4 regions of the Duganella sp. CY15W genome follow, and region 1 is predicted to be linked to each of the others. Evidence: predicted binding sites of a transcription regulator. Region 1 holds the regulator's gene; each other region holds the start of a gene.
What was found. Region 1 encodes sigma-54, which starts transcription at its own class of promoters, with help from an activator protein. Its sites were predicted from a motif close to TGGCANGNAANCTGCTTT; they were not measured.
Positions count from the first base shown of each region.

Region 2: the regulator sigma-54 is predicted to act here: its motif matches at 1,362-1,379, upstream of glnA (type I glutamate--ammonia ligase).
Region 3: the regulator sigma-54 is predicted to act here: its motif matches at 1,347-1,364, upstream of GTP58_RS11290 (TldD/PmbA family protein).
Region 4: the regulator sigma-54 is predicted to act here: its motif matches at 1,638-1,655, upstream of GTP58_RS09095 (ammonium transporter).

Region 1 covers NZ_WWCQ01000002.1:242,647-246,084, reverse strand. The annotation lists gene lptA (lipopolysaccharide transport periplasmic protein LptA) at 1-237, shown strand, start outside; gene lptB (LPS export ABC transporter ATP-binding protein) at 239-991, shown strand; gene GTP58_RS10650 (RNA polymerase factor sigma-54) at 998-2,470, shown strand; gene hpf (ribosome hibernation-promoting factor, HPF/YfiA family) at 2,547-2,903, shown strand; gene GTP58_RS10640 (alginate lyase family protein) at 2,993-3,438, shown strand, end outside.
Region 2 covers NZ_WWCQ01000007.1:20,399-23,836, reverse strand. The annotation lists gene glnA (type I glutamate--ammonia ligase) at 1-1,318, opposite strand, end outside; gene GTP58_RS27045 (rhodanese-like domain-containing protein) at 1,558-2,016, shown strand; gene GTP58_RS27040 (TAXI family TRAP transporter solute-binding subunit) at 2,078-3,438, opposite strand, start outside.
Region 3 covers NZ_WWCQ01000002.1:382,700-386,137, reverse strand. The annotation lists gene GTP58_RS11295 (class I SAM-dependent methyltransferase) at 318-1,130, opposite strand; gene GTP58_RS11290 (TldD/PmbA family protein) at 1,537-3,174, shown strand; gene GTP58_RS11285 (TldD/PmbA family protein) at 3,193-3,438, shown strand, end outside.
Region 4 covers NZ_WWCQ01000001.1:2,100,112-2,103,549, forward strand. The annotation lists gene GTP58_RS09090 (helix-turn-helix domain-containing protein) at 1-380, shown strand, start outside; gene GTP58_RS09095 (ammonium transporter) at 388-1,590, opposite strand; gene GTP58_RS31320 (FxDxF family PEP-CTERM protein) at 1,820-2,548, opposite strand; gene GTP58_RS09105 (zinc-dependent metalloprotease) at 2,635-3,438, opposite strand, start outside.

The DNA of each region.
Region 1 (3,438 bases):
AAAGCGCAGATCAAGAAACTGGAAGGCAGCAAGAATGCCAGCCAGGTCGATGGCGAATTCATTTCCTACGACAGCCGCAAGGAATTCTTCGCGGTCAAGAACTCGCCGAGCGGCGACAGCAAACCGGGCGGCGGCCGCAGCACCATGGTGATCCAGCCATCGAGCAAGCTGGCCGTGCCTGCAACAGCACCGGCCGCACCTGCCACGCCGGCCAACCAGCCTGCGCCGGGGAAATAAGATGGAAGCATCCTGCGGCAGCACCCTGATCGTCAAAGGACTGCAAAAGACTTACGGCAAGCGCCAGGTGGTGCATGACGTCTCGCTGCAAGTCGAATGCGGCGAAGTGGTGGGGTTGCTGGGGCCGAACGGCGCCGGCAAGACCACCTCGTTCTACATGATCGTTGGCTTGGTGCCATCGGACGCTGGCACCATCGATATCAGCGGCACCGACATTTCCTCGCTGCCGATCCACCGCCGCGCTTCGCTGGGCTTGTCCTACCTGCCGCAGGAAGCGTCGGTGTTCCGCAAGCTGACGGTGGAAGAAAATATCCGCGCCGTCCTCGAAATTCAAAAGGTCGACGGCAAGCCTTTATCCAAGGCTGACATTGATGAACGGCTCAATACCCTGCTGGCCGATTTGCAAATCGAAAAGCTGCGCGAGAACCAGGCGCTGTCGCTCTCCGGTGGCGAGCGTCGCCGGGTGGAGATCGCGCGCGCACTGGCGACCAATCCGCGCTTCGTGCTGCTCGACGAACCATTCGCCGGGGTCGACCCGATTGCCGTGATTGAGATTCAGCGCATCGTGCGCTTCCTCAAGGAGCGCGGCATCGGCGTCCTCATTACCGATCACAATGTGCGCGAGACGCTGGGCATCTGCGACCGCGCTTACATTATCAACCAGGGTACGGTGCTGGCATCTGGCCGTCCGGACGACATCATCGCCAACGAGTCGGTGCGGCGTGTCTACCTGGGTGAACATTTCCGTATGTAAGCCTTCATGAAACAGTCTTTGCAACTGCGCACGTCGCAGCATCTCGCGCTGACGCCCCAGTTGCAGCAGTCGATCCGGCTGCTGCAATTGTCGACGCTGGAGCTGCACCAGGAACTCGAACAGCTGCTGACCGATAACCCGCTGCTGGAGCGCCTCGACGATCCGCTCGACCACTCGCTGCGCCTGCTGGCCGATGGCGCCATCAGCCAGCAGGCGCCGGCATCGGAAGCGCCGGCCGAAGGTCCGCCAGGCGATGCACCGGCGGCCGAAGCCGACAGCTACGAAGCACCTGCCGCCGATACCGAAAGCACCACGCCCGATGCCGATATGGACTGGGGCGATTCCGGCCGCAGCAAAAATACCGATGACGAGGAATCGCGTCCGCAGCTGGAAGCGCACCACTGCACGCTGCGCGAACATCTGATGGAACAGATGCGCGTGACGGTGCTGGAAATGCGCGACCGCGCGCTGGTGGAACTCATCATCGATGCGCTCGACGAGAACGGCTATCTGGAAGAATCGCTGGACGACATCCACGCGCGCCTGCCCGAAGAACTGGCAGTGGAAATCGAAGAACTGCAGACAGCACTAAGCCTGCTGCAAAGCTTTGATCCGATGGGCGTGGGCGCACGCAATGCATCCGAATGCCTGGCCCTGCAAATCAAACGCCTGCCCGGCGTACCGTTGGTGACTAGGCGTATGGCCCTGGCCATCGTGGAAAAACACCTCACGTGGTTTGCGCAGCGCGACTTCAACAAACTGAAAAAAGCGCTGCTGTGCGATGACGAAGACCTGCGTGAAGCGCAGGCCGTGATCCGCCAGTGCAACCCGCATCCGGGCGCCGCGTTTGCATCGGATGTATCGGACTACGTGGTGCCCGATGTGATCGTTAAAAAAGCGCGAAATGGCTGGCAGGTCAGCCTCAATAACGACGTCATGCCGCGCCTGCGCGTGAACCAGATGTATGCCAACCTGCTCAAGCAGGGCAAGGGCGAAAGTGCGATGGGCGCGCAGCTGCAAGAGGCCAAGTGGCTGATCAAGAATATGCGTCAGCGCTTCGACACCATCCTGCGTGTCGCCCAGGCGATAGTAGAAAGACAAAAGAACTTTTTCTCGCATGGTGCGGTTGCCATGCGCCCCCTTGTGCTTCGCGAAATAGCTGATACACTGGGTTTACACGAGAGTACTATTTCTCGGGTAACAACTCAAAAATATATGCTGACCCCGCACGGCATGTTTGAGCTGAAATATTTCTTTGGTAGCCATGTCGCCACCGAAGCTGGCGGGGAAGCAAGTTCGACGGCGATACGTGCATTGATCGTGCAACTCACAGGAGCAGAAGACCCGAAAAATCCTTTATCCGATAGTAAGATTGCGGACATGCTGGGAGAACAGGGTATGGTGATTGCGCGACGGACCGTTGCCAAATATCGCGAAGCCCTCAAAATCCCACCAGTCAGTCTCCGCAAGTCTTTGTAGTTACTTGGTTCCTGCGCGCCCGGCAGCAAGGGGTATCGCACTAACCGTTAGAAGCGACTTATCTTTAGGAGTGTGTATGAATCTCACCATCAGTGGACATCATCTCGAAGTGACCGCAGCTATTCGCGAGTACGTGCAGAATAAACTGGAACGGGTCACCCGCCACTTTGATCAAGTGATTGATATTGCTGTCATCCTGACCGTAGATAACCTTAAAGAGAAAGAGAAACGCCAGAAGGCTGAAATCAACCTGCGTATGTCCGGCAAGACCGTCTACGTGGAAAGCCTGTCGCAAGACCTGTACGCCGCCATCGATACCCTGATCGACAAGCTTGACCGGCAGGTCATGAAGTACAAATCCAAAGTTCAATCGCACGGGCACGATGCCATCAAGCATATCCCCGACAGCTACGAACCCGCTGCCTCCGCCTGATTAGCGGTCACAGCACATCAAACAAAGGGCGCTCAAGGACGCCCTTTTTTGCAGTAGAATAGTTAAACGTTTAACTCTCCTGGAGAACCATGAAATATCTGCTGATTGCACTGGCGCTTGCCGCGCCGGCCAGCCATGCCTGCGATGCGCCGCCGCCCGCGCGCAGCGACATCGACGCCAACAGCTATTACTCGGACCAGCATCACTCCGTCATCGATCCGGTGCTGCGGGCCAGGAATATCGCCAACACCAAACCGGTCGAGGACTTCCTGTCGCAGGTGGCGCGCGACGCCAATCAGGGGGATGCTGCGTGCGCGCTCACCTGGTTGAACAGCTGGGCCGGGCAGCAAGCCATGCTGGGCAAGATGTCGAGCGAACAGGCCTATTACGTGCGCAAGTGGACCTTGGGCGGCTTGGCGCTGAACTACGCGCGCATCCGGCAGCAGGCAACGCCGGCGCAGCGTGCGGCCATCGAAAGCTGGTTCAAGGCGCTGGCCGATGCCACCATGGTGCATGCGGACGCCAAGAAGGGCGG
Region 2 (3,438 bases), on a different contig from region 1:
AATCGCTGAACACGCCGCCACGGGTCAGGAACTCGCGGTCTTTGTTCAGGTTGTCCAGTGCTTCTTCCAGCGATGCGCAGACGGTTGGGATCAGTGCATCTTCTTCTGGCGGCAGGTGATACAGATCTTTCGATGCTGCTTCGCCTGGGTGGATCTTGTTCTGGATACCGTCCAGACCTGCCATCAGCAGCGCTGCGAAGCACAGGTAGACGTTGGCCAGTGGATCCGGGAAGCGGGTTTCGATACGGCGGCCTTTAGGATTGGCCACGTGTGGAATACGGATCGATGCCGAACGGTTTTTCGCCGAGTACGCCAGTTTCACTGGTGCTTCGTAGCCAGGTACCAGACGCTTGTACGAGTTGGTGCCTGGGTTGGTGATCGCGTTCAGTGCTTTGGCGTGCTTGATGATGCCGCCGATGTAGAACAGCGCGTCTTCCGACAGGCCGGCATAGCCGTCGCCAGCGAACAGGTTTTTGCCGTCTTTCCAGATCGACTGGTGCACGTGCATGCCCGAACCGTTGTCGCCAACGATAGGTTTCGGCATGAAGGTCGCGGTTTTGCCGTAGCTGTGGGCGACGTTCCAGACCACGTATTTCAGGTTCTGGGTCCAGTCAGCACGCTCAACCAGGGTCGAGAACTTGGTGCCGATTTCGTTCTGGCCAGCGCCAGCCACTTCGTGGTGGTGCACTTCCACCGGGATGCCCAGCGATTCCAGGATCAGGCACATTTCCGAACGCATGTCCTGGAAGCTGTCCACTGGTGGTACTGGGAAGTAGCCGCCTTTGACGGTAGGACGGTGGCCGCTGTTGCCGCCTTCGATTTCCTTGTCGGTCGACCACGACGCTTCGTCGGAGTCCACTTTGACGAAGCAGCCCGACATGTCGATCTTCCAGCGTACGCTGTCGAAGATGAAGAATTCTGGTTCTGGGCCGAAGTAAGCGGTATCGCCGATGCCCGACGATTTCAGGTAGGCTTCAGCGCGCTTGGCGATGGAGCGTGGGTCGCGGTCATAGCCCTTGCCGTCAGCAGGTTCGATCACGTCGCACTGCATGAACAGGGTGGTCTCTTCCATGAACGGGTCGATGCGCGCGGTGTTTGGATCCGGCAGCAGGATCATGTCCGAAGCTTCAATGCCTTTCCAGCCGGCGATCGAGGAACCGTCGAACGCGTGACCCGATTCGAACTTGTCGATGTCGAAAGCCGACACTGGCACGGTAACGTGCTGTTCTTTACCACGGGTATCAGCGAAACGGAAATCAACGAATTTAACTTCGTTTTCCTGGACCATTTTCAGAACTTCTGCGGCTGTGATTGCCATGCGTATCTCCTAAAGGGAATATGTGGAACTCGTGAGGCCTTACTAAGCAGTATCCGTGCCAGCCCGAAACGCTATTTACTGCAGATCAATCGCGCACCTATTTGGTGCATTTCCCGCATTTCGCACATTATGAGTGCATTTTAGGATTTTTTCTGAAAAGCGCATGGTTTTGGTGCATTGGGGTCGCGGGTTTGCGCGGACGCCATATAATAAACTTAAACTTATTACCGGAACACCTTATGAGCAAAATAGATGAGATCCTCGCCCTTGCCCGTAGCCGCAGCAGGGATTGGCCCTATGCGGGCGCGGTGACGCCGCAGGAAGCGTTTGAGCTGATCGGTCTGGAAAATGCCGTCAAGCTGGTCGATGTGCGTACCAACGCCGAGCGTGACTGGGTGGGCCGGGTGGCGATACCAGAAGCCCAACATGGTGCGGTGCAGTGGAATACTTACCCTGGCGGCAACGCCAACCATGAGTTTATTGAGCAGCTGAACGGAATCGCACGCAAGGACCAGGTGATTTTGTTCCTGTGCCGTTCCGGCGTGCGCTCGCGTGGTGCAGCCAAGCTGGCCACCGAACACGGCTACCAGCACTGCTACGACATCCTGGAAGGCTTTGAAGGCGACAGGGACGAGCGTGGCCACCGCAAGAACGTCAGCGGCTGGTGCCACGCCGACCTGCCCTGGATCGGCGCCTGACCCCGCACAGCGCCGGTTTTGGGGTCTGACCCCGTACGGGGTCAGACCCCGCCGTACCGGGTTAAACAGGGACGGCTTCCGGTGCGGTCGGTGACGCCTCGCCCATCAGGAACAGGATACGCTTGCGCACGAACTGGATGTGGCTGCGCAAGCCATACAAGCCATCGGCAAACGACAGCGGGATCGACACCTGATTGACCAGGTCTTCGATTTCATTGAGCCGCTTGAGCTGCTCCTCATACACCTGCATGCGCGTCGCCTGCGGCGCCTCCTCCACTTTCTGCTCCACCGCCCGCAACTGGCCGTACCAGCGGTACACGCGCGAACGGATGCGCCACACATACAGCGGCGGCACCACTTTCGACAGCGGCAGGATCAGCGCACCCAGCGCCACCACCAGCACCCACATGCGGTCAAAGAAATTCGCCAGCCAGAAGGTCATGTAGCGCTGCAGGAACGGCGGACCGCTCTTGTAGTACTTGGCCGCTTCCGGATCCACCGGAATCTCGGTGTACTTGGCCGACGGGAACTGGCCCTGCTGCTGGAACCAGCCGGCGCCGCCATGAATGCTGGCGGCCGCCTGCACGAACAGGTCCACCAGCGCGGAATGCAGGTCTTCGCGGGCCACCAGCGTGGCGGTCGGCGCGATCAGGTTATAGTCTTCGGACGGGATGTTGCGGCCGAGGTCGACAATCCCTTGCGGCAGCATCACATGCGTCAGGAACGGCAGCTTGCGCGAGTACGCCTCGGCCTGGTTGAAGTCGAACAGCCGGATGCCCGGTGTTTGCAGCAGCATCTGGATCAGCGGCGCTTCCGGTGCGGAGGTGAACACCAGGCCGTCGATACGGCCTTCCAGCAGCTCCACGGTAGCGGGCGTATTCGCCAGCGAGAAGCGTTCGACCTCGCCCTTCTCCACGCCATTTAGCTCAAGAATCTGGCGGAACAGGCGCGGCGAACCGGCGCCTTTCGGGCCGTAGTTGATTTTCTTGCCGCGCAGCTGGGTCAGCTGGGTGATGGGCGGCTTGCCCTTCTCTTCGCGCAGGAACAGCCACAGCGGCTCAACGAACAGGCTGCCCAGCGAGGACAAGCCTTCGCGCTCGGCCGCTTCCTCGTTGGTGGAGCCGCTTTGTACGAAGGCGATATCGACCTTGCCTTCTTTCAGGTTACGCAGGTTTTCGCTGGAACCGGCGGACGGCACCAGCGCGACCTTGACGCCATGCTTGGCCAGCGCAGCTGCATACTTCTTGCCGAAGTCTTCGTAGGCGGAGTTTTCCTGCCCCGTGCCCAGACGCACCGTGCGCGGCGGCGCCGGATCGACCAGCCAGTAAGCCAGCAGGCAGACACCGACAATCAGCAACACCGTGGGGGCGGCAGCAACAACCAGATCCCGGATCGAGAACTGCGTGAATTTGAGGATCTTGG
Region 3 (3,438 bases), 140 kb from region 1:
TGCTTCCCTTCTTGGTTAGGTCAACGCACGCAAGACATTTTACCCAGTGAAAAACACGGCAGCTGCAACTGAAAAGAGACCAAAGCACCCAAACAAAGCGATAAATGCAGGTCCCACGCCTGGTCGCATGGCCGACAAGACGGCCATGCACGCCTCGAGAAAATATACGATGCTCAAGATGTCGCGCGCGAAGCGAGTCTCTGTCCACATTTTCATTCGGATAAATTTTCGACGATGGACCCAAGGAAATCCATACTTATGGGGCGCTTTCCGCGTGCATCTGCGAATCTGGCCCCATCTCACGCGCTAACGAATGATTACGGCTTAACAAACTTCAGGGTCATGCGGTCGCTCTCGCCGATGGCCTGATACTTGGCGCGGTCTTCGTCCTTGTTGGTATAGGTCGGCGGCAGCGCCCACACGCCGTTCTTGTGGTCGGCCGTGTCCTTCGGATTGGCGTTGATGTCGGATTTGCCGGCCAGCTTGAAGCCTGCCGATTCCGCCAGCTTGATCACGTACTGCTCGTGCATATACCCCGTGCTGGCCTCCGCGTCCTGCGTCTTCGATGCCGGCAGGCGGTGCTCTTCCACGCCCAGGATGCCGCCCGGTTTCAGCACCGTGTACAGGTTGCCGAACAGTTCTTTCATCTTGTCCGGACCCAGTGGTATCCAGTTGTGGATATTGCGGAAGGTGAGCACCATGTCGACGCTGTTCGGCGGCGCCATTTCGTATTTACGGCCTGGCGAGAACACGCCCAGGGCGACCTTGTTATACACCTCCGGCTTGGTATTCAGGCGTGCCATGAAACGCTCGGCGGCCTTGCGTTCGTTTTCGTTAGGCGAGGCCAGGTCATTGCCGCCGGTGATGAGCTTACCCTGGTTGCGCAGGTACGGCGCCAGGATCTCGGTGTACCAGCCGCCGCCTGGCGCCAGTTCCACCACCGTCATATTCGGCTTGATGCCAAAGAAGGTCAGCGTTTCATATGGATGGCGATAGACGTCGCGCTTCACATTGTCCGGCGTGCGCGATGGTGCGGCGATCGCCGCTTTGAGTGCATCGTCGGCGTGCACGGCGCCGGTCGCGCCGAACAGCATAGAGGTGGCCAGAGCGGCCAGTACGTATCGTTTCATGCACAGTCTCCTCATTGTTGGATGGGGGCGACGCAGACGCTCGCCCTGCGCGATCATCGGGCAAGCTTGCATAGAGGTCAAGTAAATTGGGACGAAGGCGCCGGCCCCGCGTGACGAACACACTGCGGACAGTCAGCGGACACTTCGCGGACACTCCGTGGACACCTGAACGGACACTTGGACAGGCAAAACAGACACTTGCACAACATTTATCTATGGCATACATTTTGCAATCTGCAACCCGATCCGGCGCATATATTGCCAATCCCAAGGAACCGGCGACGGATATTCTGATGTAACGTAAAGTAACAAGCGGTATCGTAGTAGTTCAAGCAATAAAAGCAAATAAAAAGCAGAACCTCAGCAGGACCATCGGGCGGCTGGCCCGTAACAATGTGGAGATACTATGGAACGACGTGCATTCCTCAATATCAGTAGTCTGGCTTTGGGCACGATGCTGCTGCCCTCGTTCGGCCGCGCCATCGCCGCGGAAGAACTGCTCAAGCCAGTGGATATGAAATTCAAAAAGGCCCTGGCCGACACCGCCATGACCGCCGCCACGCAGGCTGGCGCCTCATATTGCGACGTCCGCGTGGGCCGCTATCTGAACCAGTTCCTGACCACCCGCGACCTGAATGTCGAAAACGTGGTGAATACCGAGTCGGCCGGCGTCGGCGTGCGCGTGATTGCCGGCGGCGCTTACGGCTTTGCCGCCACCAATGACATGACCCCGGACGGCGTTGCTGCAGCAGCACGCCAGGCGGTGGCCATCGCCAAGGCCAACGCCAAGCTGCAAACCGAGCCGCTGATCCTGGCGCCGGTCAAAGGCGTGGGCGAAGTGGCGTGGGCCACGCCGATCGTCAAGGACTGGCGCACGGTGCCGATCAAGGACAAGGCAGACCTGCTGATTGCCGCCAACAAGGCCGGCATGGACGGCGGCGCGAGCTTCATGCAGTCCTTGCTGTTCCAGGTCAACCAGCAGAAGTACTTTGCATCGACCGATGGCTCCTATATCGATCAGGACATCCATCGCCTGTGGATGCCGTTCTTCGCCACCGCTGTGGACCAGAAAGAGAACAAGTTCCGTACTCGCCAGGGCCTGTCGGCGCCAGTCGGCATGGGCTATGAATACCTGGATGCGCGTCCTGAGCACAAGCTGCAGGCGGCCGGCGGCGTGACCACGCTGTACACCAAGTCCTACGACCTGATTGAAGATGCGCGCCTGGCCGGCAAGCAGGCCAAGGCCAAGCTGAAAGCCAAGTCGGTCGAACCGGGCAAGTACGACCTGGTGCTGACGCCGGAACACCTGTGGCTGACCATCCACGAATCCGTCGGCCACCCGACCGAACTGGATCGCGTGCTGGGCTACGAGGCCAACTACGCAGGCACCAGTTTCGCCACGCTGGATAAATGGCAGACCAAGAAGTTCAAATACGGTTCGGACCTGGTCAACATCGTCGCCGACAAAACCACGCCAGGTTCGCTGGGCGCGGTGGGCTATGACGATGAAGGCGTCAAGTGCAAGAACTGGGACATCATCAAGGACGGCATCCTGGTCAACTACCAGGCTACGCGCGACCAGGCCCACATCATCGGTGAAAAAGAATCGCACGGCTGCTCGTATGCGGACAACTGGGCCAACGTGCAGTTCCAGCGCATGCCTAACGTTTCGCTCAAGGCCGGCAAGAAGCGCCTGACGCCGGACGAAATGATCAAGGACGTCAAGAAGGGCATTTACATCGTCGGCGATGGCTCCTTCTCGATTGACCAGCAGCGCTACAACTTCCAGTTCGGCGGCCAGCTGTTCTACGAAATCAAGAACGGCAAGATCGGACAGCAGCTGGAAGACGTGGCTTACCAGTCCAACACCCAGGAGTTCTGGAATGCCTGTACCGCCATCTGCGATGAACGCGACTGGCGCATGGGCGGTTCCTTCTTTGACGGTAAAGGCCAGCCGCCGCAAGTGTCCATCGTTTCGCATGGCGCTTCCACTTCGCGCTTCAACGGCATCAACGTTATCAACACTGCCCGCAAGATTGGCTAAGTCCCGGAGAGAGAGAAGATGAAATTTCTGAGTCAAGAAGAGACCAAACGTATCAGCGATAAAGTCATGTCGCTGACCAAGGCCGATCAGTGCGAAGTGACGATCAACGGCAGCCGCAAGGGCAATATCCGCTATGCGCGCAACGCGGTTTCGACCGCCGGCCTGATTGAGGATACGCAGCTGGCAGTGTCGGTCGCCTTCGGCAAGAAGCAGGGCACGGCCACCGTCAATGAGTTCGACGAGAAGTCGCTGGAAAAAGCCGTG
Region 4 (3,438 bases), on a different contig from region 1:
TGCAGATCGGCGAACTGCTGGCCACTGCCGAGCGCGAGGTCGAGACGATCCGCGTGGTCGAATCGCACGAGATCCCTACCCTGCCCGGGCTTCATGCGGGCTATGTGCTGCGCATCCTGGGACCGCTGGAGCTGGCCAGTAAGTATGAATGGTATGAATTGACGCTGTCGGCCGGTGGCGAACTGGCCTCGCAAGGCCATGATCCCGGCGCGCAGGAGCACCTGACGCTGCTACACGGCTCGGTGGAAGTGGAAGTCGGAAACGACAAGAAGAAGGTCAAGCTGGGCAGCACGGCGCGCTACCCGGGCGACCAGCAGCACATCATTCGCAACGTCGGCAAGACCGAAGCGAAAGCGCTGCTGGTGGTGATCCACCGCTAATTAACAGCTACCAGCTGGTTTCGCGCTCCGGCGTGGAGGTGATGCGGTGGATGGACAGGTCGGCCCCCTGGAATTCCTCTTCCGGGTCCAGGCGCAGGCCGACAGTCTTTTTCAGCACGCCGTAGACCAGCGTGCCACCGATGGCAGCAATTGCTACGCCCATAATGGTGCCGATCAGCTGCGAGGCCAGCGCCACCCCGCCGGCGCCGCCCAGCGACTTCAGGCCAAAGATGCCGGCCGCAATACCGCCCCAGGCGCCGCACAGGCCGTGCAGCGGCCATACACCCAGCACGTCATCGATCTTCCATTTGTTCTGCGCCAGCGTAAACATCCAGACGAAGATGGCGCCGGCAATACCGCCGGTGACCAGCGCGCCCAGCGGGTGCATGATATCCGAGCCCGCACACACGGCCACCAGGCCGGCCAGCGGGCCGTTATGCACGAAACCGGGATCATTCTTGCCCAGCATGGTAGCGACCAGCGTGCCGCCGACCAGGGCCATCAGCGAATTGACCGCCACCAGCCCGTTCATCTTGTCCAGCGCCTGTGCGCTCATCACATTGAAGCCGAACCAGCCGACCATGAGTATCCAGGCGCCCAGTGCGAGAAAGGGGATCGACGATGGCGGATGGGCGGCAATGCCGCCGTTTTTCATGTAGCGGCCACGGCGTGCGCCCAGCAGCAGCACCGCTGGCAAAGCAATCCAGCCGCCCACCGCGTGGACCACAACGGAACCGGCGAAGTCGTGAAACTCCGCACCAAACGTCTGCTGCAGCCAGCCCTGTACGCCAAAACGGTGGTTCCAGGCGATGCCCTCAAAGAAGGGATAAACCAGCCCAACCAGCAGCGCCGTCGCCGCCGTCTGCGGATGGAAGCGTGCGCGCTCGGCGATGCCACCTGAAATAATCGCAGGGATCGCCGCAGCAAAGGTCAACAGGAAGAAAAACTTGACCAGCTCATAGCCGTTTTTGGCTGCCAGCACGTCCGCTGCGGAAAAGAAATTGACACCATAAGCAATGCTGTAACCGACAAAGAAGTACACGATGGCCGAGACGCAGAAATCGACCAGAATTTTCACCAAGGCATTGACCTGATTCTTTTTACGCACCGTGCCCAGTTCCAGGAAGGCAAAGCCGGCATGCATTGCCAGAATCATGATGGCACCGAGCAAGATAAACAGTGCATCCGCACCGTCTTTGAATCCAGACATCAAATCACTCCCCAAAAGTAGGCACACAAAATAAAGATGCTTCATACAAAGCAATATCTGTACCAATTTGGTGCAAAACCTTAAGTGATTGATTTCAAATAGCTTGGCATTGGCTGCGCAAGCAAGCCATTCTGCCTTGCGCACCAAAACAGGGAGTTAAAAAGCACCACGCTGGTGAGCCAAAAACAAAAAAGCCCCGAAGGGCTTTGTGATACGAAGCAGATGTCGTTCAGGCTTGCTGTTTGCGGCGGCGTGCCGCGCAGCCCACCAGACCCAGCCCCGCAAGCAGCATTGCGTAGGTTTCCGGCTCTGGCACTGCCGAGACAGAAAAGTCATAAGAAATCTTGCCCAGCGTCAGATTGCTGGTGCCGACACCATCCTGAAGAGCCTGCCACGAAAAATCGGTATCGACCCGAACCGCTTTATACGTAGTGTCGAGCGTTGTACTGAGACTTTCCTGGACCGCACCACTAAATGCCCCACGGCCAGTCGATGCCCACCAGTTGAATTGATATAGCGCATCCTCACCAACGCCCCCGCCAAGAACGCCGTTGTTATAGCTGCTCCCAGCAGTAAAAATCGAACCCAAAGTGAACGTGGTAAAACCACCGTAGATAGGAATGCTGTACGTGCCGCTGACGCGATTACCCATCGCCCCACTTAAGTTGTAGCCGGACTTTGCCACTGCGAACAACGCACCTGCGACAGCGTCGGTATGCTGGTTGTCTTGATGATGAGTTGACGAACTCGACTTGGCGGTGACATTGTAGTCATCAGACAGCCCAAAGGAGATCGAATTGCCGGTGACTGCTGCCGTCCCGGTCCAGAAATCGGCATCATAGAAAAATTTGACGTTGGCACCATCAACTTCGACCAGATTGGTGGCTTGAGCAGTACTCACAGCACTCATTGCGGCCAGCGCGGCAAACATCAGGCTGCGTGGAAAATTCAAGTTCATTGCAATCCTTTCAATTGTGAATTTGAAATAACTACGCACCATTATGGTCATTGTTTTTTTTGCAAGTCAACTTGTATTTGCTTTTTTTATATCGGCGCTCCTGGCGGCACTGGCGGTAATGCACGCAATTTCACACTGTGTGGATCGGCCAGGTAGGCGGCGATCAATTCGGCTGCCTGCTTGCGGCTGTCCGCAGTCACGCCCTTGCCGGGATTTTTTTGCAGCCATTGCACCAGCTCCCGCAACGACTGGCGTACTTCGGCAGCGACTTGCGGATGCAGTTTGCCACCCTCCAGCAGGTTGAGCAGGCTGTCCGCGACTACCCAGTTGGATGCCAGCTGCACTGCCTCGCCTGCAATCACGGAGCCAGGCACCACGTCGCGCTTCCAGGTTTTTTGCAGAAGCTGCGACAGCACTTCCTGCACGCCCGGCTGTCTGGCATCGCGTGCGTGCTGCCACGAGACGCGGTTGATGCGGCCAGCTTCCAGCAGGAAGCCGGTCGTTTGCGCGGCGCCTGCCTCGGCGATCGAGAAGGCATCGAACACGGAATCCATGCGGGTGGTGAAGTATTCGCGGCTGCGTTCATAGCCCGCTGCCGGCGGCGTCAGAACATCCAGCACGTTGGCTGGCAGTGCCAGATATTCGGCGCGCAGGCTGTCGGTCAGGCGGCTGAGCGCCTGGCGCTGAACATCCGCTGGCGTGACTCTGATACCGGCCTTGGCGATGCCGGCTTTGACGTCACCAGCACTGGTGTAGTCAAAGTCGCCGCCGCCGATCAGCCGCGCCAGCGCCTCGCCCTGATAGCGCTGCAGCAGATACACCGGCACCAGACGCGCTTCCAGCTCGCCAATCTGGCGCGTATCCGGCAGCACATCAATGGAGAAGGTTTG